DNA from 4 places in the Modicisalibacter sp. 'Wilcox' genome. Region 3 is predicted to be linked to each of the others. Evidence: predicted binding sites of a transcription regulator. Region 3 holds the regulator's gene; each other region holds the start of a gene.
The links. Region 3 encodes FliA, which starts transcription of late flagellar genes. Its sites were predicted from a motif close to CTAAAGTTNNNNNNNNNNCNGCCGATA; they were not measured.

Region 1: a site for FliA is predicted at 4,267-4,293, ahead of G7A98_RS09565 (flagellar protein FlaG). Genes of this name have one in related genera too.
Region 2: a site for FliA is predicted at 2,666-2,692, ahead of flgM (flagellar biosynthesis anti-sigma factor FlgM). Genes of this name have one in related genera too.
Region 4: a site for FliA is predicted at 3,833-3,859, ahead of G7A98_RS05220 (putative motility protein). Genes of this name have one in related genera too.

What each region holds. Positions count from the first base shown of each region.
Region 1 covers NZ_WNXF01000008.1:137,026-144,628, reverse strand. The annotation lists gene G7A98_RS09590 (glycosyltransferase) at 1-237, shown strand, start outside; gene G7A98_RS09585 (DegT/DnrJ/EryC1/StrS family aminotransferase) at 607-1,701, shown strand; gene G7A98_RS16710 (acetyltransferase) at 1,864-2,526, shown strand; gene G7A98_RS09575 (hypothetical protein) at 3,026-3,685, shown strand; gene G7A98_RS09570 (FlgO family outer membrane protein) at 3,700-4,245, shown strand; gene G7A98_RS09565 (flagellar protein FlaG) at 4,374-4,748, shown strand; gene G7A98_RS09560 (EAL domain-containing protein) at 4,756-7,557, shown strand.
Region 2 covers NZ_WNXF01000008.1:108,334-115,936, reverse strand. The annotation lists gene G7A98_RS09450 (flagellar hook protein FlgE) at 1-131, opposite strand, end outside; gene flgD (flagellar hook assembly protein FlgD) at 195-875, opposite strand; gene flgC (flagellar basal body rod protein FlgC) at 911-1,318, opposite strand; gene flgB (flagellar basal body rod protein FlgB) at 1,323-1,736, opposite strand; gene flgA (flagellar basal body P-ring formation chaperone FlgA) at 1,897-2,622, shown strand; gene flgM (flagellar biosynthesis anti-sigma factor FlgM) at 2,729-3,001, shown strand; gene G7A98_RS09420 (flagellar protein FlgN) at 3,037-3,486, shown strand; gene G7A98_RS09415 (SRPBCC family protein) at 3,686-4,096, opposite strand; gene queC (7-cyano-7-deazaguanine synthase QueC) at 4,473-5,168, shown strand; gene queE (7-carboxy-7-deazaguanine synthase) at 5,171-5,821, shown strand; gene G7A98_RS09400 (6-carboxytetrahydropterin synthase) at 5,821-6,714, shown strand; gene G7A98_RS09395 (YkgJ family cysteine cluster protein) at 6,711-7,007, shown strand; gene G7A98_RS09390 (SurA N-terminal domain-containing protein) at 7,130-7,603, opposite strand, start outside.
Region 3 covers NZ_WNXF01000005.1:211,152-218,754, reverse strand. The annotation lists gene flhF (flagellar biosynthesis protein FlhF) at 1-1,159, shown strand, start outside; gene G7A98_RS06985 (hypothetical protein) at 1,156-1,782, shown strand; gene G7A98_RS06980 (flagellar protein FlhE) at 1,779-2,207, shown strand; gene G7A98_RS06975 (RNA polymerase sigma factor FliA) at 2,317-3,033, shown strand; gene G7A98_RS06970 (ABC-type transport auxiliary lipoprotein family protein) at 3,082-3,732, opposite strand; gene pqiB (intermembrane transport protein PqiB) at 3,754-5,400, opposite strand; gene G7A98_RS06960 (paraquat-inducible protein A) at 5,393-6,709, opposite strand; gene G7A98_RS06955 (calcium/sodium antiporter) at 6,881-7,603, shown strand, end outside.
Region 4 covers NZ_WNXF01000004.1:108,814-116,416, forward strand. The annotation lists gene pepN (aminopeptidase N) at 1-2,670, shown strand, start outside; gene G7A98_RS05210 (invasion associated locus B family protein) at 2,750-3,271, opposite strand; gene G7A98_RS05215 (hypothetical protein) at 3,364-3,657, opposite strand; gene G7A98_RS05220 (putative motility protein) at 3,910-4,116, shown strand; gene G7A98_RS05225 (aspartate/glutamate racemase family protein) at 4,360-5,055, shown strand; gene G7A98_RS05230 (cell wall hydrolase) at 5,090-5,716, opposite strand; gene G7A98_RS05235 (MFS transporter) at 5,835-6,998, opposite strand; gene G7A98_RS05240 (N-acetyltransferase) at 7,075-7,602, opposite strand.

The DNA of each region.
Region 1 (7,603 bases), on a different contig from region 3:
GGATTTATTGTATTTGATGACTATTGGGACAAAAATCACTCCCCGGACGTATATTTTGCCGTCAATGATATAGTTGAAAAAATTAAAAACAACAGACTGCCTTATGAAATAATTGGCTCTCTGGCCAACTATCAATCTGCGAATCCAGTTTACGATCACGGAGAGCGAACTGGACTTATCAATGAGTTCATACTAAGAAAGAAATTTAATAAAAAATCGGGTGTTGATGCTATATAAAAACAATACGCTAGAAATTGCTTGAAAACTCACAAAATGATGGGTTATAAGCAAGACAAACTGGGGGGGGGGATACCATGGATTTAAGTAAGCAGTCCCAAAGGCTGCCCCCCCCTAACGATGGTCAGCCACTTCGGGAGCTGCCAAAGGGAAAATAAATATCGGCTACCGCCATGAAGAAAACTACTAACCATTGATAAAGTGGTTGCGCCTCTAGCTTTTCTCAAAAAGCAAAATATTTGTTATTTTTCATAGCATTAAGGAAATACCATACCATGCAATGCACCTTGGCAGAACAGCCATTTTTTACACTTATGATCCATCTCTAAGCTAAAAGCCAATTATTTTATATATTCACAAAGGCCGTATATGATTCAGCTCGCCAAGCCGTATCTACCAAATCGCGAAAAGTTAGCCCGCTACATTGATGGCATTTATGAGCGCGCCTGGTTCACTAACAACGGACAACTTGTTCAGGAGCTGACGAAGCGCCTAGAAAGCCACCTCGGAGTTGACAATTTGCTATTAGTAGCAAACGGGACTCTTGCCTTGCAAATTGCTTACAGGGCGCTTGGAATAAGCGGCCAAGGAAAATATACGGAAGCAATCACAACCCCGTTTACCTTCATTGCGACAGCGAGCTCTTTGAAGTGGGAAGGCATTGACCCTGTTTTCTCCGACATAGATCCAAGCACATGGTGTCTTGACCCAAAAAAAATAGAAACTTTGCTCACCGAACAAACACGTTTGATTGTGCCTACACACGTTTTCGGTAATGCATGTGACGTTCAGGCCATCGACAGGATAGCCTCTGAGCATAACCTCAAAGTTATCTATGACGCATCTCATGCTTTCGGCGTTAAGTACAAAGGAGAAAGCCTTCTCAATTATGGTGACGCCGCCACCCTTAGCTTCCACGCTACAAAACTTTTTCACACAGGAGAAGGAGGCGCAATAATTTTCAAGCACAAAGAAGACCTTGAGCGTGCCAAGAAAATGATCAATTTCGGTATCACGGGGCCGGAGAGAATTGAAGAGCTAGGTATTAATGCTAAAATGAGTGAATTACAGGCAGCAATGGGATTGTGTGTGTTAGATGAGATGGAAGAAAATTTGAAATCCCGTTCTGCCGTATGGCACCGCTATGAGCAGGCGCTGAGCCAAACTCTGCAGCTACAAGCCAAGCCGGAAGGACTGGAATATAACTACTCTTACTTCCCGGTTGTTTTTAACAGTGAGGAGCAGGCCGTGCGTGTGGCTGCGATACTAAAGGAAAACGGCGTACTGGCGAGGCGGTATTTTCACCCCTCACTGGAATCGTTGGAGTGTTTGGGTGCTACGATTGACCAGCCCGTTTCCCAAGACGTAGCCAGCCGGATACTCTGCCTTCCGATCTTTGACAAGCTTTCTCTGCATGACCAACAAAGCATAAACAACTTGATTAAGACGGAGCTGAAAGCATGAACCCGCCTTATCCACAGGTCGCTGATAGGGCGGTCTGGAGGTGCTGGCTGGCGGCATCGCGGCAGTGGGTCTGTTATCGTTGGGTCTGGGTCAGCTGTCGGTATCCCATGCTCTACCGACCAAAGTGCTGCGGTTATTCTATGAATACAGGAAGCTATGTGGGTGATCAGTACTATGAAAACTTATGGAGTTATTGGTGCCGGGGGACAAGGACGAGAAACGATGCCCTTATTGAGGAAAATGCTTCCTGCGGTAGACTCAAAGAATTTCGTTTTTGTCGTTGATGACAAGTATAAAATAGATAATCCTGAAGTAAATGGGAAAAGGCTTATCAAGCTGAGTGATTTTTTGAAAATTCCAGGTGAAAAATTTTATACCATTGCAATAGCAGACTCCTCCGCTCGCGAGAGAATATCGAGCTATATCCCAAAAAACTCTGCGGCTCCAATATCTGTATATTCTGACACGTTTGTTTCGTTAGAAGCCAACGACATTGGTCTAGGTGCTGTCTTCGGCCACTACACCCATGTAACATCAAATACAAAAATTGGCAAACAGTTCCAGTGCAACGTTTATTCGCATATTAGTCATGACGTAACCATTGGTGATTATGTGACGTTTGCGCCGGGCGTGAGATGTAATGGGCATGTCGTGATAGAAGACCACGTATATATTGGCGCTGGCGCCATTATTAAAGACGGCACCAATAACCCGATAACGATTGGCAAGGGCGCGATTGTGGGGATGGGTGCTGTAGTCACGAAAAGTGTGCAACCAGGCGAGATCGTAGTTGGTAACCCGGCAAAACCACTAGGTTCTGTCTGAAACAGTCTGCACGCAAACAACGGTCTATGCAGGCCAAGCAGAGTTTGTTCTGCTCAAGTGAGAGCGGACACATTTTCAAGCCGCAGCTACCAGTTCGATCTCCCTCGGCGACTGGTAGCCGAGGGTCGAGTGGAGCCGGGCAGCGCCTAGACTATCTGACACCCGATGCCGGCAGCGTTATCGTCGTCTTCGTTCATGTCTTGCGCCCTGCGGTTATCCGGATAACCGTCGGTGAAAAAGCGTATTGGAAAGAGTGTAGTGCCCGTGTCTGCCAGCGAGTCGCAACCCGGCCGCCGATACCCCCGCGCCGCCTCCCGGGCTTCAGCGACATAGTATCATCCACTCTGCCGGCACGACCGATCTCTACCACTCTTTTCAGAAAAGGCGAATATTGCGAAACGGGCAAGGTAAAGTTCGCCCGCCGCCCGCCGATAACCCGCTCCAGGAAAACGAAAAACCGGCGACCCCACGAGCTCGCCCTTCATCACAAGGCTTGCCCATGTCACGCAGATGGATCCTTGCCGCCCTCGGCAACGCGCTGTTGCTGAGCGGCTGTTTCGAAGTCAACACCAGCCAGGTGCCGATGGCCGAAACCTACCCCTACAGCACCCAGCGCAAGATGCAGGCCGCCCACCACTGGGACGTGCTGGCCGCCAACGAGGCGCAGGGCATGCTGCGCAGACGGGCGCTGCGCGGCAAGGCGCTGTATATCGACGCGAACGACGAGAACTCGACCTTCGCGCAGAGCTACCAGGAGCTGCTGACCAGTCGGCTGGTCTCGCAGGGCGCGCTGGTGCGCACCGCGCCTGGCAACACCGCCCGCGTCACCTTCGATGTACAAACGGTCACGCACCGCGCCCGGCGCGATGCCCGCGCGCCACGCGGCACCTGGACCGCCCTCTCCGCCGGCATCGCGGTGGCGACCCTGCCGATCAACCAGTGGGGGGAACCCGCCCTGGCGCTGATCCCCGCGGCGGGGCTGGTGGACCTGTTCAGCGGCAGCTGGGAGTCGGTCAGCAATCACGAGGTGGTCATCACCACCAAGGTCACCGAGGACGATCGCGTGCTCTATGCGTCGTCCAACCTGTACTACATCAACGGCGATGACGCGGGCCAGTATGCCTCCTCACGGCCGCTGCCCGTCTCCAGCACCTGGTAAAGAGGAGCCTGACCATGCACCGCGCCCTGCTACTGCCCGCCCTGCTGGCCCTGCTCGTCTCGCTGGCCGGCTGCGCCAGCTCCGGCGGCAGCCGGATCGCCAATGCCGAGGACACCGTCGACGTGATCGCCCGGGTCCAGGACAGCACCGCCGACCTGCTGGCCAACACCCGCGGGCTCGCCCCGGACCAGCCGGTGGTGGTGGCCACCTTCGTCAATGTCGACGACCTGCACGAATCCTCGACCTTCGGCCGCACCCTGGCCGAGCTGTTCGCCTCGTCGCTGACCCGGGCCGGCATCGACATCCTCGAGGTCAGGATGCGCCAGAGCCTGTTCATCGAGGATCGCACCGGCGAGCTGATGCTCTCCCGCGACATCCGCCGGCTCAGCGCCTCGCACAATGCCCAGGCGATCCTGGTCGGCACCTACGGGCGCGGCCGGACCACCGCCTACGTCAACGTGCGGCTGGTGCGCACGAGCGACAACCGCGTGCTGGGGGCCGCCAGCACCGCCATCCCGCTGGATCGCAATACTCGCGCCATGCTGCCGGCCCAGTGGTAGAACAATCGTGCAGCGATCCGGCTCAAGTTCCATCGGCAACCGCCGATATGCTTAAGACAGGCTTATCCCGATATCGACAACAATGACGCAAGCGCCGCGCCACCGCGGCACTTCCGGGGAGTTCGAGCATGAGCACACCGCTGACCGACGTGGCCGCCACCCAGCCCGGCAAGATGTCACCCGTGACCGATGCGACACCCCAGCAGCGGCTCGAACGCCTGCTGGCCAACCTGACGCCACCGCCCGGCGACTCGCCGGACGAGGCAAACCAGGCGTCCGCGGCCACCCGCAGCGACCTGGCCGAGCCGCTTCAGCGCGTCAACGCGGCGATGAAGAACTACGGCATCGAGTTCGACCTGCACTCGCATGATGGCCGCATCGTGACACGCGTCATCGACCGGGAAAGCGGCGAGCTGATTCGTCAGATTCCCAGCGAGGAGCTGCTGCGCGTCGCCGCCAGCCTCTCGGACATGCAGGGTCGCTTGATCCACATCGAGGCATGAGATTCTCTTGATTTCCCTGTGGCACCCCCGGCACGGCAACGACGACCAGCACTCCACAACGGATCGGCTACGCGATCCGCGGCGCCTGGCGGCGCTGAAGGCGGTGCAGCTGCTCGACACCGAGGACGAGGAGCGCTTCGACCGGCTGACGCGCCTGGCGTGTCGGCTGCTCAACGTGCCCATCGCGCTGGTCAGCCTGGTCGATGAGCGCCGTCAATGGTTCAAGTCGGCCTGCGGCACCACCCTGCGCGAGACGCCGATCGAGCATGCGTTCTGCGGCTACACCATCAACCGGCAGGACACGCTGGTCATCGAGGACGCCCGCAAGGACGCGCACTTCGCCGACAACCCGCTGGTCACGGACGCGCCGCATATTCGCTTCTATGCCGGCACGCCCATTCACGGCCCCGGCCATCAGCCGCTGGGCACGTTCTGTATCATCGACACCCGCCCGCGCACCCTGGGTCCCCACCAGCGCGACATCCTCGAGAGCCTGGCCCGCCTGACCTCGCTGGAGATCGCCCGGCGCCAGGAGACCTCCCGACTCACGGGGGGCACGGCGCCCGGCACCCCGCACCCGGTCGACCCGGCGGCCTTTCTCGGCGATCTGCTGCGTCACATCGAACGGCGCCACATCGCCGGCGACGCACCACGCCTGATCCTCGCGGAACTGCTCGACGACGTGCTGCACTGCCTGCAGGGGGAATACGGGCTGATCGGCGTGATGCAGCCTGCCGACGCCCCCGAGCCCGAGACCCTGGAAATCCTCGGCCTCTCGCTGGGCGACGTCTCGCCCGCCATGCAGGAATTCTTCCTCCACGGCGGCCGCAACCTGTCGATGGCGACGCTCGACGTCATGACCGGCGGCGGCTTCAGCCGGCCGAGCGTGCAGTACCTGGCCCCGCCGGACGTTCAGGCCATGGACGCCTCGCGCCTGCCGGCCACGCACCCGCCGCTGCACAACGCCCTGCTGGTGCCCTTCCTGCGCAACGAGCGCGTCATCGGCACGCTGGTCGTCGCCAATCTGGGCCATGCGCCCGATCCGTCCATCCTGAACGCCCTGGCGCCGCTCAAGCAGCTCGGCGGACGCATGGTGCGCGCCTTCCATGATGCCCGCCAGCGCGACCGGCTGCAGGCCGCGCTCGAGGAGTTCCGCGCCACCCTGGACGCGACCCTGGACGTGATCCTCATCGTCGACGAGGCAAGCCGGCGCTTCAGCTACTGCAACCAGGGCGCCCTGAACCAGCTCGGCTACGGCGAAGCCGAGCTGCTCGCCATGCCCGGCGAGGCACTGAACGCGGCACTGGCGATCGACGCCCTGCACAACCGGCTGTATTCGCTGGACACCGCCACCCGCTCGCTGCGCCTCGAGCTCAACCTGCGCTGCCGGGATGGCGGCGAGATTCCCGTGCAGGCGGTCATCCAGCGCATCACGCACCACGCCACCGGGCGCAGCAACTACATCATCGTCGCCCGCGATCTGCGCGACAGCCTCCAGGCCCAGCGCGAGATCGACTGGATCAGCCGGCACGACATCCTGACCCGCCAGCTCAACCGCTACGGTTTCCTGCAGGCCCTGGCCCACAGCGGCGACGAGGCCGATACCCGGCGTCCGCTGCGCCTGGTCGCCGTCTACGGCACCGACCGCTTCAAGCGGCTCAACGAGGCCCACGGCACCCAGCGGGGCGACGCCACCCTGCAGGAACTGGCCCAGGTGCTGGAGCGGCTGGCCGGCGCGCATCCCGGCACCCTGCTGGCCCGCGTGGGCGGCGACGAGTTCGCGCTGGCCACCCGGGTGGCGGACAGCCACGACGCGGTGGCGCTGACCGAACGCTGGCGCAAGACCGTCGAGAATCACGCCTTCCAGGCCATCGAGGGTCTGCAGCTGACGGTGAGCACCGGCCTGGCGATCGACGCTCAAGGCGACCTGGCGCCGGAGGAACTGCTGCGACGCGCCAACGCCGCCCTGATGCGCGCCAAGCAGGGCGGCCGTAACCGCTTTCGCCAGTACCTGGCGGGCATGCTCGATGAAGTCAGCCGTCACGAGACCCTCGAACGACGGCTGGCCGGCGCCTTCACGCGCGGGGATTTCTTTCTCAACTTCCAGCCGCAGTGGGCGCTGGACGACCTGTCGTCGCCCTGCGGCGCCGAGGCCCTCTTACGCTGGCATGACGAGGAGCTGGGCAGCATCACGCCGGACGTGTTCATCCCGGTACTCGAGGAAAGCGGCATGATGCTGGAGGTGGGCCGCTGGATCATCGAACGCGCCCTGGACAGCCTCGTCGCGGATCGCCACCGCCTGCCCGCCGGCTTCTTCATCAGCGTCAACATCAGCGCCGTTCAGCTGATGGACGACCGGGACCTGCCCGAGTTCATCGTGCAGGCCCTGGCGGCGCGAGACCTGCCCCACGGGGCGCTGGAAGTCGAGGTCACCGAAACGGCGCTCATCCAGTCGCCCCGGCGGGTCGGCAGGCAGCTCGAGCGCCTGCACCGCCAGTCGATCGCCATCGCGCTGGACGACTTCGGCACCGGCTTCTCCTCGCTCTCGCACCTCAAGCAGTTTCCCTTCGACACGGTCAAGATCGACAAGTCCTTCATCGCCGGCCTGCCCGGGGCCAGCGAGGACCGCGCCATCGTCGAATCGCTGCTGACGCTGTGCCACGGCTTCGGTCGTCGCGTCTGCGCGGAGGGGATCGAGACGCCCGCCCAGCTCGACTTCCTCAACCGTCTGCGCTGCCAGCGGGCCCAGGGCTATCTGCTTGCCCGCCCCGAACGCACGCTGCGATTCGGTCCGCCACGCAGCCAGTGACGCCACCGGCGCGGAGAAGGCAAGCTCGGCAAGCCAGGACGGACAG
Region 2 (7,603 bases), on a different contig from region 3:
GCGAACACGTCGGCGAACTGTACCGAGGAGCTCTTGAAGCCGGACGTCTGCGAGTTGGCGATGTTGTTGCCGACGACATCGAGCTGCTGAGAGGCCGCACCGACCCCGCTGAGTGCCTGTGAAAAACCCATGATTGCCTTCCCCTACGTATACCGGATGTGCTGTTTTAAGATGTTCTGTTTTAAAAAGGTGACTCAAAGAATCTGGCGGACCGAGTCCAGCCCGACCTGCCCGCGAATCGCGCCCAGGTCGAGCCGCGGGCCGCTGTCGGTGGTGACCACGCCGTTGACCCGGGCATAGTTCAGCGCGGTGACCGGCACGGCCTCGCCGCCCTGGGTAGCCTCGATACGCACGTGATAGGCGCCGTCCGGTGCCGTGGTGCCGTCGTTGCGCGTGCCGTCCCACACGAAGGACTGGGTGCCGGCCTTGAGGGCGCCCACCTGATCCGGGTCGATGGTGCGCACCACCTCGCCGTTCTGGCCGACGATGGAGACATTCACGGTATCCGCCGGGCTGTCCAGTTCGATGCCGAAGGGCGTGGTGGCATCGTCCTTCTTGAGGACCTGATCCCCCGGCACCAGCACGCCCTGGCCGATCAGCGCGGCCGCCTGCAGCGACTGGCCGGTATCGATCTGGCTGGCGAGGCTGTCCAGAGTGTCGTTGAGCTGGTTGATGCCGTTGACCGTGTTGATCTGCGCCAGCTGCGAGGTCATTTCGGCATTTTCCATGGGCTTCATGGGGTTCTGATTCTTCAGCTGGGTCACCAGCAGGGTCATGAAGCTGCTGCTCAGGTCCTCGGTCGACCCCGTCGCCTGCTTGGCGGCGGCGCCGAGGTTCATGTTGTTGAGCACGTTCGAGTCGATGGTGTTGGCCATGCGGGGCCTCCTGGCAATGGACGAAACCGGGCCGATCAGTTGTCGCCCAGGCTCAGCGTCTTGAGCATCAGCGACTTGCTGGTATTCATGACCTCGACGTTGGCCTGGTAGGAGCGCGAGGCGGAAATCATGTTGACCATCTCGTCGACCGGCTCGACGTTGGGCATGGTGACGTAGCCCTGATCGTCGGCCATGGGGCTGTCCGGCCGGTACTCGCGACGCATCGGGCTGGGATCGTCTACCACCCGGCTGACCTGCACCCCGCCGACACCGCTGGTCACATCCGAACGGGTCTCGAACACGACCTGCTTGGCGCGGTAGGGTTCGCCGTCCGGCCCGGCCACGCTGTCGGCGTTGGCCAGGTTGCTGGCGGTCACGTTCATGCGCTTGGACTGGGCGCTCATGGCCGAGCTGGAGATATCGAAGATGCTGAACATGGACATCGGCTTACTCCGGTTGCATGGCCGACTTGAGGCCCTGGATCTGGCGCTTCATGAAGGTCAGCGCCGCCTGGTAGCGCACCGAGTTGTCGGCGAAGGCGGCGCGCTCCCGGTTCATGTCGACGGTATTGCCGTCGAGGCTGGGCTGATCCGGCACGCGATAGCCCAGGTCCAGCGACGTCGCGGCGGGGGCATGGGCCGGAATGTGACGGCTCGAGGTCCGCGACAGCGCCAGGCCGCCGTTCTCGCCACGCCCCTGCTGCATGACGCGCGACAGCTCGCCGGCGAAGTCGAAGTCGCGTGCCTTGTAGTTGGGCGTGTCGGCGTTGGCGATGTTGCTGGCCAGCACCTTCTGGCGCTCGGCACGCAGGTTGAGCGCCTCCTGGTTGTAACGCAGCGCCCCCTCGAGCTGATCGATCATGTCCGGCCCCTGCCTTGGATGGGGAAATTTTCAGCCTGCGAGAATAGACGCCCCCCTGTCAGGACAAAGGCAGAAACAGCCCCCGGTTTGGGCATCATTTCCACGCTTGATCGGAGGCATCGACGCCTAGAATCGGCATCAACGATTCAGGGGGTAAGGGATGCGCCAACCAACCCGGCAACGGCAGGCCCGGCAGCGCCCGATGCGGCTCGTCATTGCCGCCCTGGCGCTCGGCCTGCTGCTCGCGCCAGCGGTCGTCGGCGCCGACACCGATACGCTGACCCGGCGCGTCACCCAGCTGCTGAGCCAGCAGGCCGGCGAGCTTGGTGAGGTCATCGGCGTCAGCGTCCATGCCCCCTCGGCGGTACTCGGCCAGTGCGACGACCCGCAGCCCTTCCTGCCCGACAACGGGCAACGTCACTACGGTCGTGTCTCGGTAGGAGTGCATTGCGATGGGCCCGGCGGACGCCGGCAGACCCGCTACCTGCAGGCCGAGGTGTCGGTGCGGGTACGCTACGTCACCGTCACCCATGACCTGAACCGAGGCAGCGTGATCGCCCGCAACGACCTGCACCTCGCGCAGGGGCGCCTCGAGAAGCTGCCGCGGGACGTGGTTCGCGATCCCCAGGCGATCGTCGGCCAGGTCGCGGCCGCGCCGCTGCGGGCCGACACGCCGCTGCGCGCCTATCAGCTGCACGCCCGGGATCTGGTCAAGCGGGGGCAGCGGGTCACGGTGATCGCCCGGGGGGCCGGCTTCGAGGTGAGTCGCGAGGCCGAGGCGCTGGACAACGGCGCCATGGGCGAGCAGGTGCGAGTGCGTGCCGGCAATCGCAAGATCCTGCGCGGCCGAGTCACCGGCCCGCGACGGCTCGCCATCGACTTCTGAGGGACCGCACCACTACACTGACCACACGCCCCGAATCCAGAGACTAAAGTTTTCCCGTCGTCCGTCGATAAACAGGGAAAGCCGATGCCTCAAGAGAGTGTGCCCCGTGAAGATCGATGGCTCCCAGCCCCTGCAGCGCCCCGCACAGAATGATGCCACCCGGACCGGCAAGCTCTCGCGCGCCGAGTCCGACAACGCCCAAGGCCCGAGTGCCACCTCGGTGGCCCATCTCAGCGACAGAACCCAGGATGCCACCCGCGACATCGACACCGCCCGCGTGGCCGAGGTACGCCAGGCAATCAGCGAAGGACGGCTCGAGATCCGCCCCGAGCGCATTGCCGACGGCCTCATCCAGAGCGTGCGCGACCTGCTCGACTGACGCTGCGGCACCCCATTGAACTCCGGAGACCCAGCATGAGCCTGGCCCAGCATCTCGAACGTGAACTCCAGCACCTCGATACCTTCATCGAGCTGCTGGAGGCCGAGCACCGCTCGCTGTCCCGGGCCGAGGTCGACGGCGAGCAGTTGCAGCAGCAGGCCGGCGACAAGCAGGCCCACCTGGCGCGTCTGGATTCGCTGGAAACCCAGCGTCGCAATGCCCTGAAAACCCTCGGCTATGGCGATACCCGCCGTGCTTCGGAACAGGCGGCCATCGACGCCGGCTGCCAGCCGATCTGGCAATGCTTTCTGGAACGCGCCCTGCACGCCAAGCAGCTCAATCAGCGCAACGGCATCCTCATCGAAGCCCGCATGACCCAGAACCATCGCATCCTGCGCTTTCTCAACGACACGGCCAGCAAGACCCTCTATGGCCCCAATGGCCAGTCACAGCCCGGGAGTCGCGGCATCAGCTCCCGCGCCTGAGAGGAAGTTTACAAATTACTGCGCTCGGCCATACGGCGTTGAAATAAGCCTCGTCCGCGAGCCCGGTCAAAATGCTCATTTACCCCTTCGTAAACTGCGCTTTCTCGGCTGATTTCGCCTTGTCTGGCCATCGCTCGTGACTTTTGTAAACACCCTCTGAAGCATCACTGAGAGATCAAAACGCATCACGATCTACCGGCTACAGCCGCGCTTCCACACGCGACAGGATCTGGCGGCTGACCTGGTTCACCAGCGGCGTCGCCGCCTTGTCGACCGCCTTGGCCAGCCACCGGTTGCCCAGCTGATAGCTGACGCAGAGCTCAACCCGCGTGCCCTCCGGCACGGCGATCAGGGTATAGCGGCCCTGGTTGGCCACGCCCGCCAGCGACTCCCAGGCCAGTACCCGGGGCTCGTGACGCTCGACCACCTGCACGTCGAATTGCCAGTCACGCCCGATGACGTGAAGCTGCCAGCGATAGCGGTCGTCGCCAAGCGGCTCGATCGCGGTGATCATGTCGGAATAGTCGACGAAGTTCTCGACCCGGGCGAGCAGCGGATAGACGCGCTCCGGCGGCGCCGGCAACACGGCGCTGTGTTCGATGATCGGCATGCCTGTCCCTGTTTCCGGTTGAAATCCTCGCCCGAGGGTACGCATTGCCGGTGGCCAGTGCCAGCCCGACGCCCACGGCTGCAAGGCTATCGCAGTTAGGCAGGGCGAGGAGCGCCGGGGGCAGGTCGAAGAGGGGGGCCGACGCCACGGATGGCGTCGGTAGCGCCCAGGGAGGGGTTCACAGCGCCTCCTCGCAGGCCTGCCCACGGGTCAGTCCCGAGCCGACGACGCTCTAACTGCGATAGCCCTGCCCACGGCTGGAGCCGCGAGCGCCCTGCCGTTACAATGCCGCCCTGCCGCCCCTGGGCGGCCCATCCGGACGCCCGGACCCCGGAACCGTGACTCACGGCCATAAATTCTCCGGCAGGACCCTCACATGACCCGAACCATCTCCTCGACGCCCGCCAGGGCCGTCGTCATCTATTCCGGCGGCATGGACTCCTACACCGTGCTGCACCACGCCCTGCGCCGCGGCTACGAACTTCACGCGCTCTCCTTCCACTACGGCCAGCGCCATGCCCGGGAGCTGGACGCGGCACGGCGCGTCTGCGAGCAGCTGGGCATCACCCACCAGGTCGTCGACATCCAGGCCATTCACCCGCTGATCGACAACTCGGCGCTGACCGATGCCGATCGCACCCTGCCCGATGGCGACTACGCCGAGGACAACCTGACCGCCACCGTGGTGCCCAACCGCAACATGATCCTGCTGTCGCTGGCCATCGCCAAGGCGGTCAACATCGGTGCCGAGGTGTGCTTCTACGGCGCCCACGGCGGCGATCACGTGCTCTACCCCGATTGCCGCCCCGAGTTCCTTCAGCGCATGAACGATGTCGCCGCCATCGCCAACTTCTCGCCGGTGACGATCGAGGCGCCCTACCTGCATGCCGGCAAGGCCGACATCCTCGCCGACGGGCTGGCCATGGGGCTGGACTACGCCGAGACCTGGACCTGCTACCAGGGTGGCGAGACGGCCTGCGGCGAGTGCGGCAGCTGCCGGGAACGCCTGGCGGCCTTCGCCGCGCACGGCCGGACCGACCCGCTGCCCTACGCCATCGCCGGGGAGCGCTGAGCATGTACAGCGTCAAGGAAGCCTTCTATTCGCTGCAGGGCGAAGGCGCCCGCACGGGGCGCCCCAGCGTGTTCTGCCGCTTCACCGGCTGCAACCTCTGGTCGGGGCGGGAGCGCGATCGCGCCGCCAGCCTCTGTCGCTTCTGCGACACCGACTTCATCGGTACCGACGGCCAGCACGGCGGGCGCTTTGCCGACGCCGAGCGCCTGGCGACGCACCTGGCCGAGCTGTGGCCCGGCGGCACCGAGCGTGCCGTGCCGTATGTCGTCTTCACCGGCGGCGAGCCGCTGCTGCAGCTCGATACCGCCCTGATCGCTGCCATGCACGCCCGGGGGTTCGAGGTCGCCGTGGAAACCAACGGCACCCTGCCGGCCCCCGAGGGCATCGACTGGCTGTGCGTCAGTCCCAAGGGCCGGGCCGAACTGACGATCACCCGGGGCGACGAGCTCAAGCTGGTCTATCCGCAGCCGGACGCGCCACCGGGGCGCTTCGCCGCCCTCGAGTTTCGCCACTTCTATCTGCAGCCAATGGATACCCGGCCTGCGGCCATCACGGATGGCGAGCCGCCGCTGGCGGCCAGCCTGGCCTTCTGCCTCGCCCATCCACAGTGGCATCTGTCGCTGCAGACTCACAAGCAACTGGGAATCGACTGATGACCCTGTTCGTCAACGGCCTGAGCCACCTGGATGCCTCGCTGTGGAGCCCCGAGCGCGGTCTGATCGGCGTCAGCTGGCACATCGACGCCGCCCTCCACGGCACGCTCGGCGAGGATGGCATGCTCTTCGACTTCGGCGCCGTCAAGCCCTGGATCAAGGCCGTCATCGATGATGGCCCCGACCATACCCTGCTGATACCGACCGCCGCCGCGGGCGTCACGGTGAGCGACTGCCGCGAGGGGCTCATGGTCCGCACCACCACGCCCTATCCGATGGAGATCCGCGCGCCGCGCCAGGCCTACACCCTGCTCCCCTGGGCCCGCATCGATCGCGAGCGACTGGCCGCCCACCTGAGTGAATACCTGACGCGACACGCCCCGCCCCGCGTCGACGGCGTGGAAATCACGCTGCGCGACGAGGCGATCGAGGCGGCCGGCGCCTACACCTACAGCCACGGGCTCAAGCACCACGACGGCAACTGCCAGCGCATCGCCCACGGCCATCGCTCGCGCCTGCACATCTGGTGCGACGGCCGGCGGCGCCCGGACCTGGAACGCCACTGGAGCGAACGCCTCGACGATCGCTACCTGCTGCATGCGGACGACCGCGAGCCCGACGACGCGCCGAACAGCGGGTCGAACGGCAAGCCAAATGGTGAGCCAATTGGCGAGCCCGAAACCACGGTGATCCGCTATACCTCGCGCCAGGGGCACTTTCGCCTGCGCCTGCCCGCCGAACGCTGCGAGATCCTGCCGACCCCGACCACCGTCGAGCATATCGCCCGCTGGCTGGCCGAGCAGGTCGCCCGGCATCATGCCCCCGGCCAGCGCGTGCGCGTGCAGGCCTTCGAGGGGATCGACAAGGGCGCCCTGGCGGAGGCCGGGCCTTGAGTCGCTCGACAGTCACAACGCCCGGCGAGCAGGCCGAGCGGAGCACCGGCTGTCGCCCCGGCTGCGGCGCCTGCTGCATCGCCCCGTCGATCAGCTCGCCGATCCCCGGCATGCCCGACGGCAAGCCGGCCGGGGTACGCTGCGTGCAGCTGGACGAGCACAACCTGTGCCGGCTGTTCGGCGACCCCCGGCGCCCGGCAGTCTGCCGGGACTTCGCCTTCGATGTCGACGTCTGCGGCAATGACCGCCGCGACGCCCTCGAGCGCATCACGTTACTGGAAACGCTCACCTGAGCACGCCCGCCAGCAAGAAGCCCATTCACAAAAAACCCCGGCGATAACGCCGGGGTCGAATGGTGGTCAGGCGCGAGCGAGCTCAGCGCACCGCCCGGGTGACGACGCGGACAGGGCGCCAATCAGAGACGCTCGACATCCGCCTTGCCCTGCAGGGATTCCAGCAGCCCCTGGATCGCCGCCTGGGCCCGCAGGCGCTCGGCCAGTCGCGCCGCCAGGGCGGACTGACGATCCGAGCTGTCCTGGCTCTCCGGCGTGGTCACCTGATCCAGGGCGATCAGTGCCACGTCCGAATCGAGCATCGCTCGACCATAGACAGGCTGGCCGGCCTCGCTCGGCCGCGGCAGGCGGAACGCCTGATCGATGATCGCCTGCGGCACTTCCCCCTTCCGGGGCTGGCGCGTCACCGCCTCGGCCTTCTGCCAGTCCAGCGCCGGTGCCTTGCCGGACTCGAGCGCACTCGCCAGCTGGGCGGCACGCTCGCTCAGGGCCTTGCGGGTCTTTTCCGCGGTCACCGCGCTGCGCACCTTGTCGCGAACGTCATCCAGCGGCAACGTCGTCGCCGGGCGGTGGTCGGTCACGCGCAGCACCAGGCG
Region 3 (7,603 bases):
GCAGGTGCCGGAGGATCTGCGCCTGGTCGACCCGCATGGGCTGGTCGGGCAGTCGCTGACCCCCGTCGACGACTCGGCCTTCGTCGGCGAGCCGCTGGCCTGGCAGGCGACCCCCTCGGCGCGGCGCTGGCGAGGACTGTCCCGCAGCCTGCTGGGGCAGGGCCGCTCGCTGGCGGTGGTGATGGCGCAGCTGCGGGCCCGCGTCGGCGGCGTGGCCGCGCTCGACGCCGCCTGGCCGCTGCAGGGGCTGCCGCTGGCGCGGCAACAGGCGCACCTCGACCGGTTGCGGGGCCTGCCCGCGATCGGCGAGGAGGCGGCGGCGGTGATGCTCTGGTCACGCCACGGGCCGATCAAGGGCAGCCAGTGCCGTCTGCCGGCGCTGTGTCTCAATGCCCGGGGGCTGCCGCTGGCGGCGCCCTGGCCGAGCCACTGCCAGCCGGCGGGCGAGGCGGAGAGGCTGGCTGCCGTCGAGACGCGGCTGGGTGTCGATCGTCATTTCCTGCCCCGCTGTCCCTCGGCCGCGGCCCGCCGGCATCTGCTGGATGCCGGCAGCGACTGGCTGGCACTGGCCCAGGCCAATACGCGGGTGATCTTCGAAGGCGAGCGGCTGGCGCTGAAGGCGCTCGCCGAGCAGGCGGGCGTGCATGACACGCTGAACTGTCGGTACCGGGGGCGGGAGGGCCGCCTGGCGACGGGCTGGCTGCCGGTGTCGCTGAGCGATGGAACCCCGCTCCAGGCCTGGTTCGCGGTACTGCGCGACCCGGACACCGGCCGCCGACGCCTGACGCGCTACTGGCTCGCGGCGGACAAGGCCGCGGCCTCGCGCCCGGTGCTGCTGGTCGCGCACCTGGTCGCCGAGGAATGGAGCTCGCTGGCCAGCCGCGCCTGGCAATGGCTGGCGCCGGAGGCCGGCGAGGGTGTCGACACCGAGTTGCGTGCCTGGCTGGCCTCCGCGCTCGCCGCCCTGGCGGTGCGCCTCGATCAGGAAACCGCCGACTGGGCGATGGATGTGCGCGGTCATCTGCTGGCATTGCTGGGCGGCTCGCGCAAGCGCAGCGCCGCCGTCCTGCTCGAGGCCCTGTGGCACCTGCTGGCCGCCCGCGACGCCTTCGTGCTGGCGGCCGGGCCCTTGCTGGGCGGAGGTGACGACGCCTCATGAGTGACGGGGATCAGGCCGCCGGCCTGCGACGCTGGGCCGCCGAGATGGCGCCGGTGCCGGAGGCCGACGACAGCAGCGAGCGGGCAGAGGCGGTGACGCCGGAAACGCAAACGCCTGCCACGGCGGAGGAAACCGGGACGCCGACCTGGATTGTCGAGGCGTTACTGGAGCTGGCAGCGTCCCCCGCCGTGGTGGCCGAGACGGCGCCCGCGCCGCGCCGGCTGCTGCTGGTGCTGGGGCTGCCGGGCGGTGATGAGGCGGACACCCGGCCGGTCAGCGAGGCGCTGGCCCGCTGGCAGGCACAGGGCCAGCAGTGGGTCGGCGAGGCGGACGCCTGGCGCATCGTGCCCACGTCGGTGGACAGTCCGCACCTGCCGACCCTGGTCGGCGAGCAGTCGCGCTGGGCGCTGTGGGTGGGCAATGATGCCGAGGCCTTTCGGCGCACCTACCGCCTGCTGAAACGACTGGCGCAGCGGGGTGGTCCGCGCCGGCTGCTGCTGGTGCATCCGCCGCTGGCCTCGCGGGTCGGACTGCTGGCCAACCTGCAGCAGGCCGCGGCGAGCTTCTTCGGCTTCGAGCTGTGGATCGTGCCCGTTCCCCGGCGTCGGCGACCCGACGCATGAGCCGGGCGCGGCGCTTGTCGGCCGGGCTGCTGGTGGCCGGGCTGCTGCTGATGGCCGGGCCGGCCAGCGGTGCGGGAAGCTGGGTAGGGCGGGCGCCGGGCGTGACGCTGGGCACGCCCGGGCGCGTGGCAACCGCCGAGCCCATCACGCCACCGCCGGGGCTGCGGCCCGGGCGCATCACCACCGTGTCCTGGCGGTTCCGGGTGCCGGCGGGTCTGCCGGGGCTGGATGCCTGGCTGTGCCATCCCCGCCGTTGCCTGGAATTGCCGGCGGCGCGCGGGCGCAGTGAGGCCCTGCGCGGTCTGCCGGCCCGCGAGCCGCTGACCCTGCGCTTTCGCCTGCCGCCCGGCACCCGGCGTGGTGCGGTACCTTTCACCGGACTCCAGGTGATCGTCAACTATCGCGAGACGCAAAACGCTAAATAGCCCGAGACCCGGTCAGGTATTCGCCGCTTGGGGTGTCCGGCGAGAGCGACATAATGCCGGTATCGGTCGCCGCTCGGCGCCGCCACCGGCTGCAGGCTTGGAACCGAAGATGTACACGGCACAGGGTAAAATCGATCAACGGGCCTTGCTGGACCAGTACCTGCCCGTCGTCCGGCGCCAGGCGCTGGCGCTCCAGGTTCGCCTGCCGGCCAGCGTCGATCTGGACGACCTGATTCAGGCCGGCATGGTCGGACTGCTCGATGCCCTGGGGCGCTACAGCGCCGAGCAGGGGGCGAGCCTGGCGACCTATGCCAGCCAGCGGATTCGCGGGGCGATGATCGACGAGCTGCGCAGTCGCGACTGGGTGCCGCGCAGCGTCCGCCGCCATGCCCGCGAGATCGACGAGACCATCCGCCGGCTCGAGCAGCAGCTGGGGCGTCAGGCCGAGGAATGCGAGATCGCCGACGCCCTGGCGCTGGAGGTCGACGAGTATCGCCAGCGACTGGCCGATACCAACGGCGGCCACCTGATGGGGCTCGACGAGATCATCGCCGAGGGCGGTGAACCCGAGGCCGGTGATGGCGCACCGCCGTCACCCTTCGAGGCGCTGGCCGGCTCGCAGCAGCGCGAGCGCCTGGTCGCGGCGATCGAGCAGCTTCCCGAACGCGAGAAGCTGCTGCTCGGCCTGTACTATCAGGAAGAGCTCAACCTCAAGGAGATCGGGGCGGTGCTCGGGGTCAGCGAATCCCGGGTCTGCCAGCTTCACAGTCAGGCGGTGGCCCGTCTGCGCAGCCGCCTCAGGGCCGCCGAGGAGGCCGAGGACTGAGCCGGCTTTCGTGCCTCCCTCTGTTGATGGCCTGTCGAGCCGAGGCGATCAGCCCGTTTCGGCGGCTTCTCCCGTCGTTTCCTTCTCTTCCGTCCCTTTCGTGCCTTCGGGGGCCTGCCACTGGCGCCGGAGCCCTTCCGCGATCTGTTCGGCCACGCTGTTCCAGCTTTTCCCCAGGGCCTTGACCAGCGCCGGGTAGCCGTCCTGCTCCAGCACTTCGCTGGCCTGGAAGGACGACTGTCGGCGAAGCTCGCCCTGCCCGTCACGCAGCTGCCAGAGTCCGCCGGCGATGGCCCGGCCGTCGTAGCGGCCCTGGAACTGCTCGACCTCCACGGACAGGTGCCAGGCCGTGTCGGGGCCGGTGCCTCCGAGCACGCGCGTCCCGGGCAGGGCACGGCTCAGCCGCTGACGCAGCGTCCGCGCCAGCTGCCGGTCGAGCGGTTCCGCCCACTGGTGCCGGCCGGCCGCCTGCAAGCGCAGGGGATCGGTCTGCAGCACGATGCCGGCATCATCCAGGTAGCGGGCGACGCGCACGTCATCGATGACCAGGGTGTGCTCGGCCGGACCCCGCACGGCAGAGGACGTGGTCGTGTCGCCGGCCGGCAGCAGGTAGCGTTCGGTGGCCGGCCCGCCGCCGCTGGCGCAGCCGGCCAGCAGGGCGCCCAGCAGCATCAGGCAAAGCGGCTTGGTGACTTGCATCCCTTCATCTCCCTGTCAAGGTCAGCGCTCGGGGGCCCGCGGGACCGGATCACTCGACGGCTTTCGATCGAAGATCAGCGCATTGGGCTGCTCCTCGAGGGTCTTCGCCAGCGGCTGCAGGTCCCGGACCAGGCGTTCGATGCCCTGCAGGGTGTCGTTGAGCTGGCGATAGGCCGCGGAGTCCGGCGACAGGCCGTCGAGGGTGGTGCGCAGGTTCTCGAGCGTGCGGTTGAGATTGCCGGGGATCTGGCGGGTCGCCGGGTCATCCAGCATGGCGCGCAGTGCCTCGGCGCTGTGCTGGACTTCCTCGAGGGTGGCCTGCGAGGTGGCCAGGGTCTGATCGAGCTTGTCGAGTATCGGTTCCACCTGCAGGGCGTTGAGCTTGTCGAGCAGGTTGGAGACCTTCTGCTCGATCTGCGCGAAGCCGCCGGCGGTGGTGGGGAAGACCGTCTTGCCCTCGAAGGTTTCCGCCTGGTAGTCGCCGCGCAGTTCCTTGTCGAAGTTGAGGTCCACGAACAGCGCGCCGGTGAGCAGGTTGCCGGCCTTGAGCGAGGCGCGCAGCCCGTAGTCGAACATCCGCGTGAAGCGCTCGTGCCAGGCATCGAGGTCGATCGGTGCGTCGCTGCCGGCATTCAGCCGCTGGGGCTCGATGCGGATCAGCACGGGAATGGCGAAGCGCTGGCGGGTGTCGGGCTGCGGCGCGGTGAAGTGCCAGGGCACACTGACCACGGTGCCGACGCGCACGCCGCGGTACTCCACCGGCGAGCCCTTGGAGAGCCCGCGCACGGTGTCGTCGACCAGCATCACGTATTCCAGATAGCGGTTGTAGGTGCCCTGCAGGGCGCTCTCCTCGTCGGGGAAGAGCTGATAGGTGCTGTCCGGCCTGGCCTTGGGGCCGGGAGCGACATCCTCGGGGATGCCGAAGGTCACGCCGCCGCCGACCACCGCCTCGAGGGATTCCACGTTCAGGCTGACCCCTTCGGAATCGAGGCTGACGTTGATGCCCGAGGCCGACCAGAAGCGGGTCGCCTCGGTGATCAGCACGTCATAGGGGGACTCGATGAACAGCCGGTGGTGCATCTCGCGATCCTCGGGGTCGAAGGTGGCGTCTTCCACCCGGCCCACCGTGAAGCCCTGGTAGGTGACCGGGTCGCCGACCCGCAGCGAGCTGCCCAGCTGGCTGATCAGGTTGATGCGGATGCCCTCGGCGCCCGGCGGGGCGACCGGCGGCTGCTCCAGGACCTTGAAATGGTAGCGGGATTCGTCGCTCTGGCCGGGCTGCAGCTGGATGTAGGCCCCCGAGAGCACGGTATTGAGGCCGCTGATGCCCTCGCGCCCGATGCGCGGCTTGACCACCCAGAACTGGGTGCCTGCGTTGAGCATGCGCTCGGCATCCTCGCTCATCCGCGCGGTGACCACCGTGTGGCTCAGGTCGTCCGACAGGCGCACGCTCTCGACGCGGCCGACCTCGACGTTGCGGGTCTTGATCAGCGTCTTGCCGGCCTCGATGCCCTCGGCGTTGGGCATCTCCAGGGTGATCTGCGGCCCACGCCGGCTGACATTGTCGTACACCAGCCACAGGCCGAGCGCCAGCGCGACCAGGGGCACGATCCAGATCGGCGAGATGCGTGACTGGGCATGGCGACGGGCGCGGTGCGCTTCAGGCATGAGAGGCTTCCTTCTCAGGGGGCCGGGGTGCCTGCCACAGCAGGCGCGGATCGAAGCTGATGGCGGCCAGCATGGTCAGCACGACCACGGCGGCGAAGGCCAGGGCGGCGGGCCCGGGGGTGATCGACATCAGGGCGCCGGCGCGGATCAGGGCGACGAGGATCGCCACCACGAAGACGTCGACCATCGACCAGCGACCGATCAGCTCGGTGAGACGATACAGCCGGGTGCGTGTCATGCGAAAGCGCCCGGCGCGATGGCGCAGCGCGTAGCACAGCCAGCCCAGGGCCAGCAGCTTGCCCACCGGGACCAGCACGCTGGCGACGAAGATCACCAGCGCCACGGGGTACGATCCCATCTGCCAGAGCTGCACGACGCCGCCGATGATGGTCGAGGGGTGGGCCTCGCCCAGGTGCGTGGTGATCATGATCGGGTAGAGATTGGCCGGCAGGTACATGAACGATGCAGCGATGATCAGCGCCCAGGTGCGCTGCAGGCTGTGAGGCAGCCGGGCATGCAGGCGCTCCCCGCAACGCTGGCAGCGGCCGCGCCCCTGTTCATCGAGGCGATTGACCAGCCCGCAGGTGGGGCAGCCCGCCAGACCCTGCTCGGCGGCCGTGGCCCCGGTACGGCTGTGGGCCGGAGCCAGCGGCTCGCCGGTCAGCGAGAACCACATCCAATCGCGGTCCAGTGACAGGGTGGTCAGCAGCAACAGCAGCGCGAAGGCGCAGAAGGCCCAGAAAGCGACCCCCAGGCTGATCGCGGCAAGGCTGGCGACCTTGATCAGGCTGACCAGCGCGCCGACGATGAACACGTCAGCCATCATCCACGGGTGCATGTGCACCAGCGAGCGGGCGATGGTGCGGCTCAGGGGCAGGGGGTGTCGGCGCAGCAGGCCGATCTGCAGCCAGATCACGCTGCACAGATACAGCGCCGGCAGCACGGCGATGGTGAGCATGACGGCGATCGCCACCAGCGGCTGATGGAAGTGCACCAGGCTCGCGGCGGTGTCGTAGAGCCCGATGCGGTTGCCGACGCCGCTGATCTCGAAGCTGATGAAGGGAAAGGCCACTGCCACGACGAGCGCCACCAGCGCGGCCATGGCCAGGGCCAGGCTGCGCTGGGCCGGCTGGGCGTGGCGGGTGACCAGGGTGTGACCACAACGCGGGCAGTCGGCCCGCTCGCCCGGACGCAGCGGCGGCAGCGCCACCAGCCAGTCGCACTCGTGGCAGACGCGCAGGCGCCGCCGCGTCCTCGGTGGCGGCGCGAGCGGCAGGCGGGGGGTGGCCGGCGAGGGCGTCCGAGGCATCACCGGCATGCAAGAGGTGCATTGGACATGTGGCTAGTGTAACCCTTTCAAGTCACGGGTCGAACACCGTTTCGTGCCCCCGCGGCTGGCCGCCGCGGTTGATCTTGGGCATCATGCGGCGTGCCGAAGCCGTTTCGGCTTCGATGGATCATGAATCAAGGGAGTCTACACGTGCTATTGGCAATCGCAGCCATTCTCGCCGGTCTCGTGCTGCTGGTCTGGAGCGCCGATCGCTTCATCGACGGTGCGGCGGCCACGGCCGCTCACCTGGGCGTGCCCTCGTTGCTGATCGGTATCCTGATCATCGGTTTCGGCACCTCGGCGCCGGAGATGATGGTCTCGGCGCTGGCGGCGCTGGATGGTAATCCCGGGCTGGCGCTGGGCAACGCCTACGGGTCCAACATTGCCAATATCGGCCTGATTCTGGGGGTGGTGGCCCTGGTCAGCCCCCTGGCCGTGCATTCCCAGGTCATCCGCCAGGAATTGCCGCTGCTGGGCGTGGCCACCCTGATCGCCGGTGCGTTGCTGCTGAACGGCACGATTTCGCGGTGGGATGGCGTGCTGCTGCTGGTCATGCTGGCCGGGGTGATGACACTGAGCGTGGTTCGTGCCCGCCGGCAGGGCCGGGACGCGCTCGGCGCCAACACCCAGGAGAGCATGGCCGAACACCCCATGTCGCTGCGTGCCGGCATTGTCTGGACGCTGGTTGGCCTGCTGCTGTTGATCGTCAGTTCGCGGCTGCTGGTGTGGGGGGCGGTCTACGTGGCCCAGGCCTTCGGTGTCAGCGACCTGATCATCGGCCTCACCATCGTGGCGCTGGGCACCTCGCTGCCGGAACTGGCCTCGTCGATCGCCGCCGTGCGCAAGAACGAGCACGACCTGGTGCTGGGCAAT
Region 4 (7,603 bases), on a different contig from region 3:
CGCATTTCCGAAGAAGCGGAGATCAAGCCCGTCGACGCCGCCCCGCAGCCGGTCTACCTGAAGGACTATCAGCCACCGGCCTTTCGCGTCACGCATGTCGAGCTCAAGTTCGACCTGGTGCCCGCGGCGACGCGGGTCACCGCGGTGCTGCATCTCGAACGTCACCCGGACGGCGCGCCGGGACAACCGCTGGTGCTCGACGGCGAGCGGCTCAGCCTCAAGCGCATCGCCATCGACGGCCAGGAGCTCGGTGAATCCGAGTACCGTGTCGACGACGCCTCGCTGACCATCCCCGAGGCCCCCGATCGCCTGCGCCTGGAGACCGAGGTCGAGATCGACCCGGCCAGCAACACCGCGCTGGAGGGGCTGTATCTGTCCAACGGCATGTTCTGCACCCAGTGCGAGGCGCAGGGCTTCCGGCGCATCACCTTCTACCCGGATCGCCCGGACGTGATGGCGACCTTCTCGACCACGGTGATCGGCGACAGCGCCTCGCTGCCGGTGCTGCTCTCCAACGGCAACCCGGTCGAGCGCGGCGAACTGCCCAATGGCCGGCACTTCGTCACCTGGGAGGACCCGCACCCCAAGCCCAGCTACCTGTTCGCGCTGGTGGCCGGCAAGCTCGAGAAGGTCGAGGACCGCTTCACCACGATGAGCGGCCGCGAGGTCACGCTGCAGCTGTGGGTCGAGCCGGCCAACCTGGAGAAGACCGACCACGCCATGCGCTCGCTCAAGGCGGCCATGGAATGGGACGAGACGACCTACGGCCGCGAGTACGACCTCGACCTGTTCATGATCGTCGCCGTCGACGACTTCAACATGGGCGCGATGGAGAACAAGGGCCTCAACATCTTCAACTCGGCGGCGGTGTTGACGCATCCGCAGACCGCCACCGATGCCGCCTTCCAGCGTGTCGAGGGGGTGGTCGCCCACGAATACTTCCACAACTGGTCGGGCAACCGCGTGACCTGCCGCGATTGGTTCCAGCTCTCGCTCAAGGAGGGCTTCACGGTCTTCCGCGACCAGAGCTTCTCCGCCGACATGAACTCGGCGCCGGTCAAGCGCATCGAGGACGTCTCCTTCCTGCGTACCGCGCAGTTCGCCGAGGATGCCGGCCCGACCGCGCACCCGGTCCAGCCCGACCACTACATCGAGATCTCCAACTTCTACACCCTGACCATCTACGAGAAGGGTGCGGAGATCGTGCGCATGCTGCGCAACCTGCTGGGCTGGGAGACCTTCCGCAAGGGCTCGAATCTGTATTTCGAGCGCTTCGACGGCCAGGCGGTGACCATCGAGGACTTCGCCGGCTGCATGGCCGAGGTGTCGGGGCTCGATCTCGATCAGTTCATGCGCTGGTATTCCCAGGCCGGCACGCCGGAGATCGACGCCCACGGCGAGTACGACTACGCCAGGGCCGAATACCACCTGACGCTGCGCCAGCGCACGCCCGCCACGCCGGGCCAGCCCGACAAGCTGCCGCTGCACATCCCCGTGCGCGTGGGGCTGGTGGGGACCAAGTCCGGCGAGGACCTGACCCTGACCCTCGACGGCGAGGCGCTCGGCAAGGAGGGCGTGCTGCATCTGCGCGAGGAGGAGCAGACCTTCGTCTTCACCGACGTTGCCGAGGCCCCGGTGCCGTCGCTGCTGCGCGGTTTCTCGGCGCCGGTCAAGCTGCGCTTCCCCTACGGCCGCGAGGACCTGGCCTTCCTGCTCACGCACGATTCCGACGGTTTCAACCGCTGGGATGCCGGGCAGCGGCTGGCCATGCTGGCCCTGGACGATCTGATCGCCGCGCACCGCAACGGTGTCGAGAAGGTCATGGATGCGCGGGTGGTCGAGGCGTTCCGCGGGCTGCTCAACGAGCCGGCCGACGACAAGGCGGTGCTCGCCGAGATGCTCACGCTGCCCTCCGAGGCCTACATCGCCGAGCAGCAGCCGGTGGTCGACGTGGACGCCATCCACGCCGCGCGCGAGTTCGTCCGCCAGTCGCTGGCCACGGTGCTGCGTGACGACTTCATGGCGCTGTACCGGGCCAATCGTTCCGAGGCGCCCTACGCGCCCTCCGCCGAGCAGATCGCCAGTCGTCGCCTGAAGAACGTCGCCCTGGCCTACCTGATGAGCATCGAGGACGAGGAGGCCATCGAGCTGGCCCGCCAGCAGTTCGAGGCCGACCACAACATGACCGACGTGCGCGCCGCGTTGACGCTGCTGGTCCACAGTTCGCGCAGCGCGGTCGCCGATCCGCTGCTGCGGGCCTTCGGCGAGAAGTGGGCGCACGATCCGCTGGTGATGGACCAGTGGTTCAGCCTCCAGGTCACGCGGCCGCAGGCGGACGCCCTCGATCGGGTCAAGTACCTGATGGAGCATCCGGCCTTCTCGCTGAAGAACCCCAACCGGGTGCGCGCGCTGATCGGCGCCTTCGCCGGCCAGAACCGGGTCAACTTCCACCGCCTCGACGGCGAAGGCTACCGGCTGCTCGCCGACGTGGTGATCGCGCTCAACACGCTCAACCCGGAGATCGCCGCGCGGATCATTACCCCGTTGACCCGCTGGCAGCGCTACGACGAGACGCGTCAGTCGCTGATGAAGGCCGAGCTCGAGCGCATTCGCGCCGAGGAGCTCTCGCCCAACGTCTACGAAGTGGTGGAGAAGGCGCTGGCCGAGTGAGGCCCTCGCGGCCTGGGTGAATGCAAGCGGGGCGCCCCAGGGGGCGCCCCGCTTGTCGTTTGCCGGCGGGTGTGCTTCTTCAGGGGGCGATCTGGCTGCTGGCGTCGCTGAAGCCCATCAGCGAGATCGCCAGGTCCAGGCGCTGGCCGCGCGGGTCGATCAGGCTCAGCGTGGCCTGGCTGCCCTGGCGCAGCTGCTGCATCAGCGCCGGCTTGAGGGGGATATCCGCGCGGCAGCCGTCCGGCACGCAGACCTGATAGGGGAACTTGATCGGCTTGCCGCCGTCCACGGTCAGTTGCAGCCCCGGGGCCAGGCGCACGCCTAGCGGCAGCAGGAAGACCATGGCCGGCCCGTCGGCCTGCGGCGGATAGGCGACCACCACGCGCAGGACCGGCTGGTTGCCGTCCGGGTTGTTGATCAGCTGGGTCATGGAACAGCGGCCCTGGCCGGCATCCGTCGGGCAGCGCACCTGCCAGTCCTGGACGGTGCGGGTCTGGATGTTGTCGGCATTGCCGTTCGTGGGCTGCTGGGCGAGGGCGGTTGCGGTCATGGCCATCAGCAGCATGCCGGTGGCGATCAGGCGTTTGGCGCAATCCTGCATGGCGGGCTCTCCGTTGCGTGTGGGTGAGGGAAAGAACGGTCAGTTCAACACGAGGGCAGGGCACCTGGCGAGTCGTCCGGCAGGATATGCTCTCAGACGATCAGCCAGCTCAGTATCGCCAGCCCGAGCAGCGTCCAGATCAGGGCGCCGATCACGGCGCCGCGCAGGAAGCCTCGCAGCCCCTTGTAGAGCGTCAGCAGGCCGATGACGAGCATCAGCATGGCGAACAGCGAGTCGCTGATGCCCAGCGAGGCGGTCAGGCCGTCGACGAAATCGCCGGCCGCCGAGAAGGCACCGCCGAACAGATGGTTCAGAAAGGCGACCAGCTCGCGCAGGGCATCGCCCAGTCGCTCGCCCAGCCAGGTGAAAAAGCCGTTGTCTTGCATGAGGGGAGATTTCCGGAGATGTCTGGTAGTGGCGGCGAGGGCCCCGATAGCTGGCATGGCTGCCTGATGCAGCGGCCATGGTAATCCCTGCGGGGCCGTCCCGCGAGCCGCTGAACGGAGATTGTGATGGGGGATTTCACGGAGTCGGCGCCTCTGTAGGAGTTTCGTATCCTTGCCCAAGATTGGCGTGGCTCGGCCGATATCAGGGGTGCTAGCGTCACCATTCACCCCTTCACACAGCGAGGTATGCGCATGGATTCCATCAATGCGATGAGCGGCATGGCCTCGGCATTGCAGCAGTACAATGCCGGCCAGCAGACCCAGATGAGCCTGCTCAAGGAGTCGCTGGACACGCAGTCCGCCCACGTCTCCCAGCTCATGGAGTCGGTGGCTCCGCAGCAGGACAACCAGCTGGCCACCTCCGGCAGCGTCGGTACGCAGATCAATACCTACGCCTGAACCGGTGACCGAAACGCCAGACGCCGCGGTGATCCCGCGGCGTCTGGCGTTTGTGTCGGCGCCGATGCGCGACCCTCAACTCACTCGCCCCTGGCCGGCGAGCCCCCGCCCACCGGCAAGCCGGCGATGGCCGGCAACCGGGATGAAGGGGATACTGTCTCCGCTGTGGGCGAGGCGCTGCCGTGGTCGACGGTTCCGCCATCGATCTGCCCCGTTGGAATCCCTGTCCAAGGAGAGACAAGCATGAAGACCATCGGTCTGCTGGGCGGAATGAGCTGGGAGTCCACCCAGAGCTACTACCGCCTGCTCAACGAAGGCGTCAAGACGCGCTTGAGCGGCTTCCATTCCGCCCGGCTGTGTCTGGTCAGCGTCGACTTCGCCGACATCGAGACCCTGCAGCGTGCCGGCGACTGGGAGGCGGCCGGCCGCTATCTGGCCGCATCGGCGCGCCAGGTTCAGGCGGGCGGCGCCGACTGTCTGGTGCTGGCCACCAATACCATGCATCGTGTCGCCGAGGCGATCGAAGCGGCCATCGACATCCCGCTGCTGCACATTGCCGACGCCACGGGGGCGGCGCTGCGCGAGGCCGGTGTCCGGCGCGTCGGCCTGCTGGGCACCCGCTTCACCATGGAGCAGGCTTTCTATCGCGAACGCCTCGAGCAGCGTCATGACATCGAGGTGATGGTTCCCGACGCGGATCAACGCCAGATGGTTCACGATGTGATCTTCCAGGAACTGGTGCAGGGAACCATCGACGAGACGTCACGTCAGCGCTATCTCGCGATCATCGATGAACTGGCCTCGCGCGGCGCCGAGGGCGTGATCCTGGGCTGCACCGAGATTGCCATGCTGGTACATCAGTCGCACACGGCCCTGCCGCTGTTCGACACGACCGAGTTGCATGCTCGGGCTGCGCTGGCCTTTGCCCTGGACGGTTGAATTCAGGGCCGTTTCATGCCTCGGTGCGGCGGCGTCAGCGGGGCCGGTAGAACACGAAGTCGCCGGAGGTCAGGGTGCGCTTGAAGCGGCTGGCCCAGCGCGGCGAGATGCCCCGGTGATGGAAGTAGAGTGCCCCGTGCGTGATGTCCCTGGCCTGGCCGTTGAGGGTCCGGCGGGCCACTTCCTTGGCATTCCCATAGGCGTCGCTCTCGCCGGCGTCGTCGGCGCGGCCGTCGCACCACCAGGAAAACTGGCAACGGCCCTGTTCGGAGCCCTGGAGCACCACGCCGCAGACGGTGTCGGGGAAGCGGGCATCGGCGAGCCGGTTCATCACCACGCTGGCCACGGCACCCATCTGCCGGGACGACGTGCCGCGCGCTTCCCAGTAGAGGGTGCGGGCCAGACAGGTCAGCGGGTCGTCCAGCGGGGCGGCGCCACGCGGGTCGACGGCCTGGGCGCCGCCCGGAGTGATGCGCGCGGTGTCGGGCGACGGAGCCGCGCCGGGCTCGGCGGCGATCTGCTCGAGAATCCTCGCCTTGTGCTCGGCCCTGCTGGCCAGCGAGGTCTCCGCCCGGGAGAGCGGCACGGTGGCCAGGGCGGCCAGCCCGAGCAGGGCGGCACCCCCCACGACGGCGAGACGCTTGGCGTGATGCCTGTTCATGTCGAATCCTCGCAATGGGCACCACCCATCGGGTGGTCAACACGTGCGACTGTCGCCCTCTGCCGAACAAGCCGGGGCGGGGAATGGGCCGAGTGTAGCGCGACCGCGGCGCTGATGGTTAGCGGGAATCGCGGCGAACATGCTCCGGCAGTCCCAGCGCCAGGGGAACCGTGACGACGCCGCCTGCAAGCGCCACCCACAGGGGCGCCGTCGCGCCCCATTCGGCAGCGATCGGCCCCAGGGCCATGACACCCAGTGCCGCCAGCCCGTTGGACAGCCCGAGCGCCATGCCCGAGCCCAGGGAACGATTCTCCGGCAGGATGTCCTGGGCGATCAGGATGCTCAGCGGCAGCGTCGAGAACAGGCAGATGCCGAGCACGCCCAGGGCGATCCACAGCCAGAGGCCCTCGGCCATGAGGAAGGCGGCCAGCATCACTACCGAGATGCTCATCGCCGCGATCAGCAAGGGGCGGCGTCCCAGGCGGTCCGAGAGATGCCCGCCGCCGACATTGCCGATCACGCCGATGACCAGCATCACGGTGATGAAGCTGGCTCCGGTGGTCAGCGAGCCGCCGGCCTGGGTCCACATCAGCGGCACGAAGGTCACCACCGAGAAGATCATCAGCGAGCGCAGGGTCGAGAAGGCCACCAGACGGGTCAGCGGGCCGGCGTGGCATCGCCACTGGACCGGGGCCGCATCGCCGGCGCGGGGCGGCAGGCTGGGCGCCCACTGCAGCAGAAACGGCAGAGTCAGCAGCGCGGGCAGGGCGAGCACCCACAGGTATTCCAGCCCCCACTGGACGACGACCCAGCTGGCGATGGCCGGCCACACGCCGCGTCCCACCTCGCCGCCGACCAGGAAGATCGACATTGCCGTGCCGGGCTTGTCGCCGCCCAGCCGGCGCACGCCCGCCAGGGCCTGCGGGTGGAAGAAGGAGTTGGAGACGCCGATCAGCACGAGCACACCCAGCAGCGCCCAGACATCGGAGGTGAAGCCGACCAGCGCGCCGCCCAGCGACGAACCGGCGAGCCCCAGGGCGACCATCACCCGGCCGCCCACCCGATCGGCGAGCAGCCCCACCAGCGGCTGCAGGGCCTGGCCCATCAACAGGGCCGCCATGATGGTGCCGGCCAGTGCCACCGACAGGTTGAGAGATACCAGGATCGCCGGCAGCACGCCCGGCAGGTAGTTGGCGGCGCCGTCGTTGAGAAAGTGCGCCCAGCTCATGCCGGTCAGACGGCCGGGTTGGGTGCGGGGTGTGGCGGCGGTGGTAGCCTCCATGGAACCTCCGTTCAGTGATCAGAACACAAGGGAGGACTCAGGCTGAGTCGCTCCGCCAGGAGCTATTGTAAGCCGACTAAAGGGTGGGGTGCCCGGTTGTATCGAGGCGCTTCTCCATGACCAGCCCTCCCGGGGTTTCCGCTGTCACCCGAAAGCCCAGGCGGCGATAGAGCCGGAGCGCCGGGTTGTGTTTCATCACATTCAGGCGCAATGGCTTGTGCCCGTGTTCACCGGCCAGCGCCTCCGCATGGCGGATCAGCCAGGTGCCGACACCCTGCCCACGAAAGTCGGTGCTCACCTGCAGTTCGCGCACATGGAGGTGGTCGTCGGCATGAAGGAGCGACAGGAAGGCCACCAGGGCCGCTGACGACACCAGGCAGGCATTGTCCGCTTCCTGAAAGCGTCGGCGGAACTGCTCGCTGTTCCAGCTCAGCCCCTGGTCAGTCAGGTAGGGGCGCATGTTGTCGTGGACCAACTGCTCCACGTCCGCCAGATCGGCGGGGGTCGCCGGTCTCAGGGTCAGCCGAGTCCGGCCGAGATGCAGCGAGGCATGACCGTGGGCGGTGCCGATCCCGGTCAGCCATTGCCGGGAACCATGGAGCATG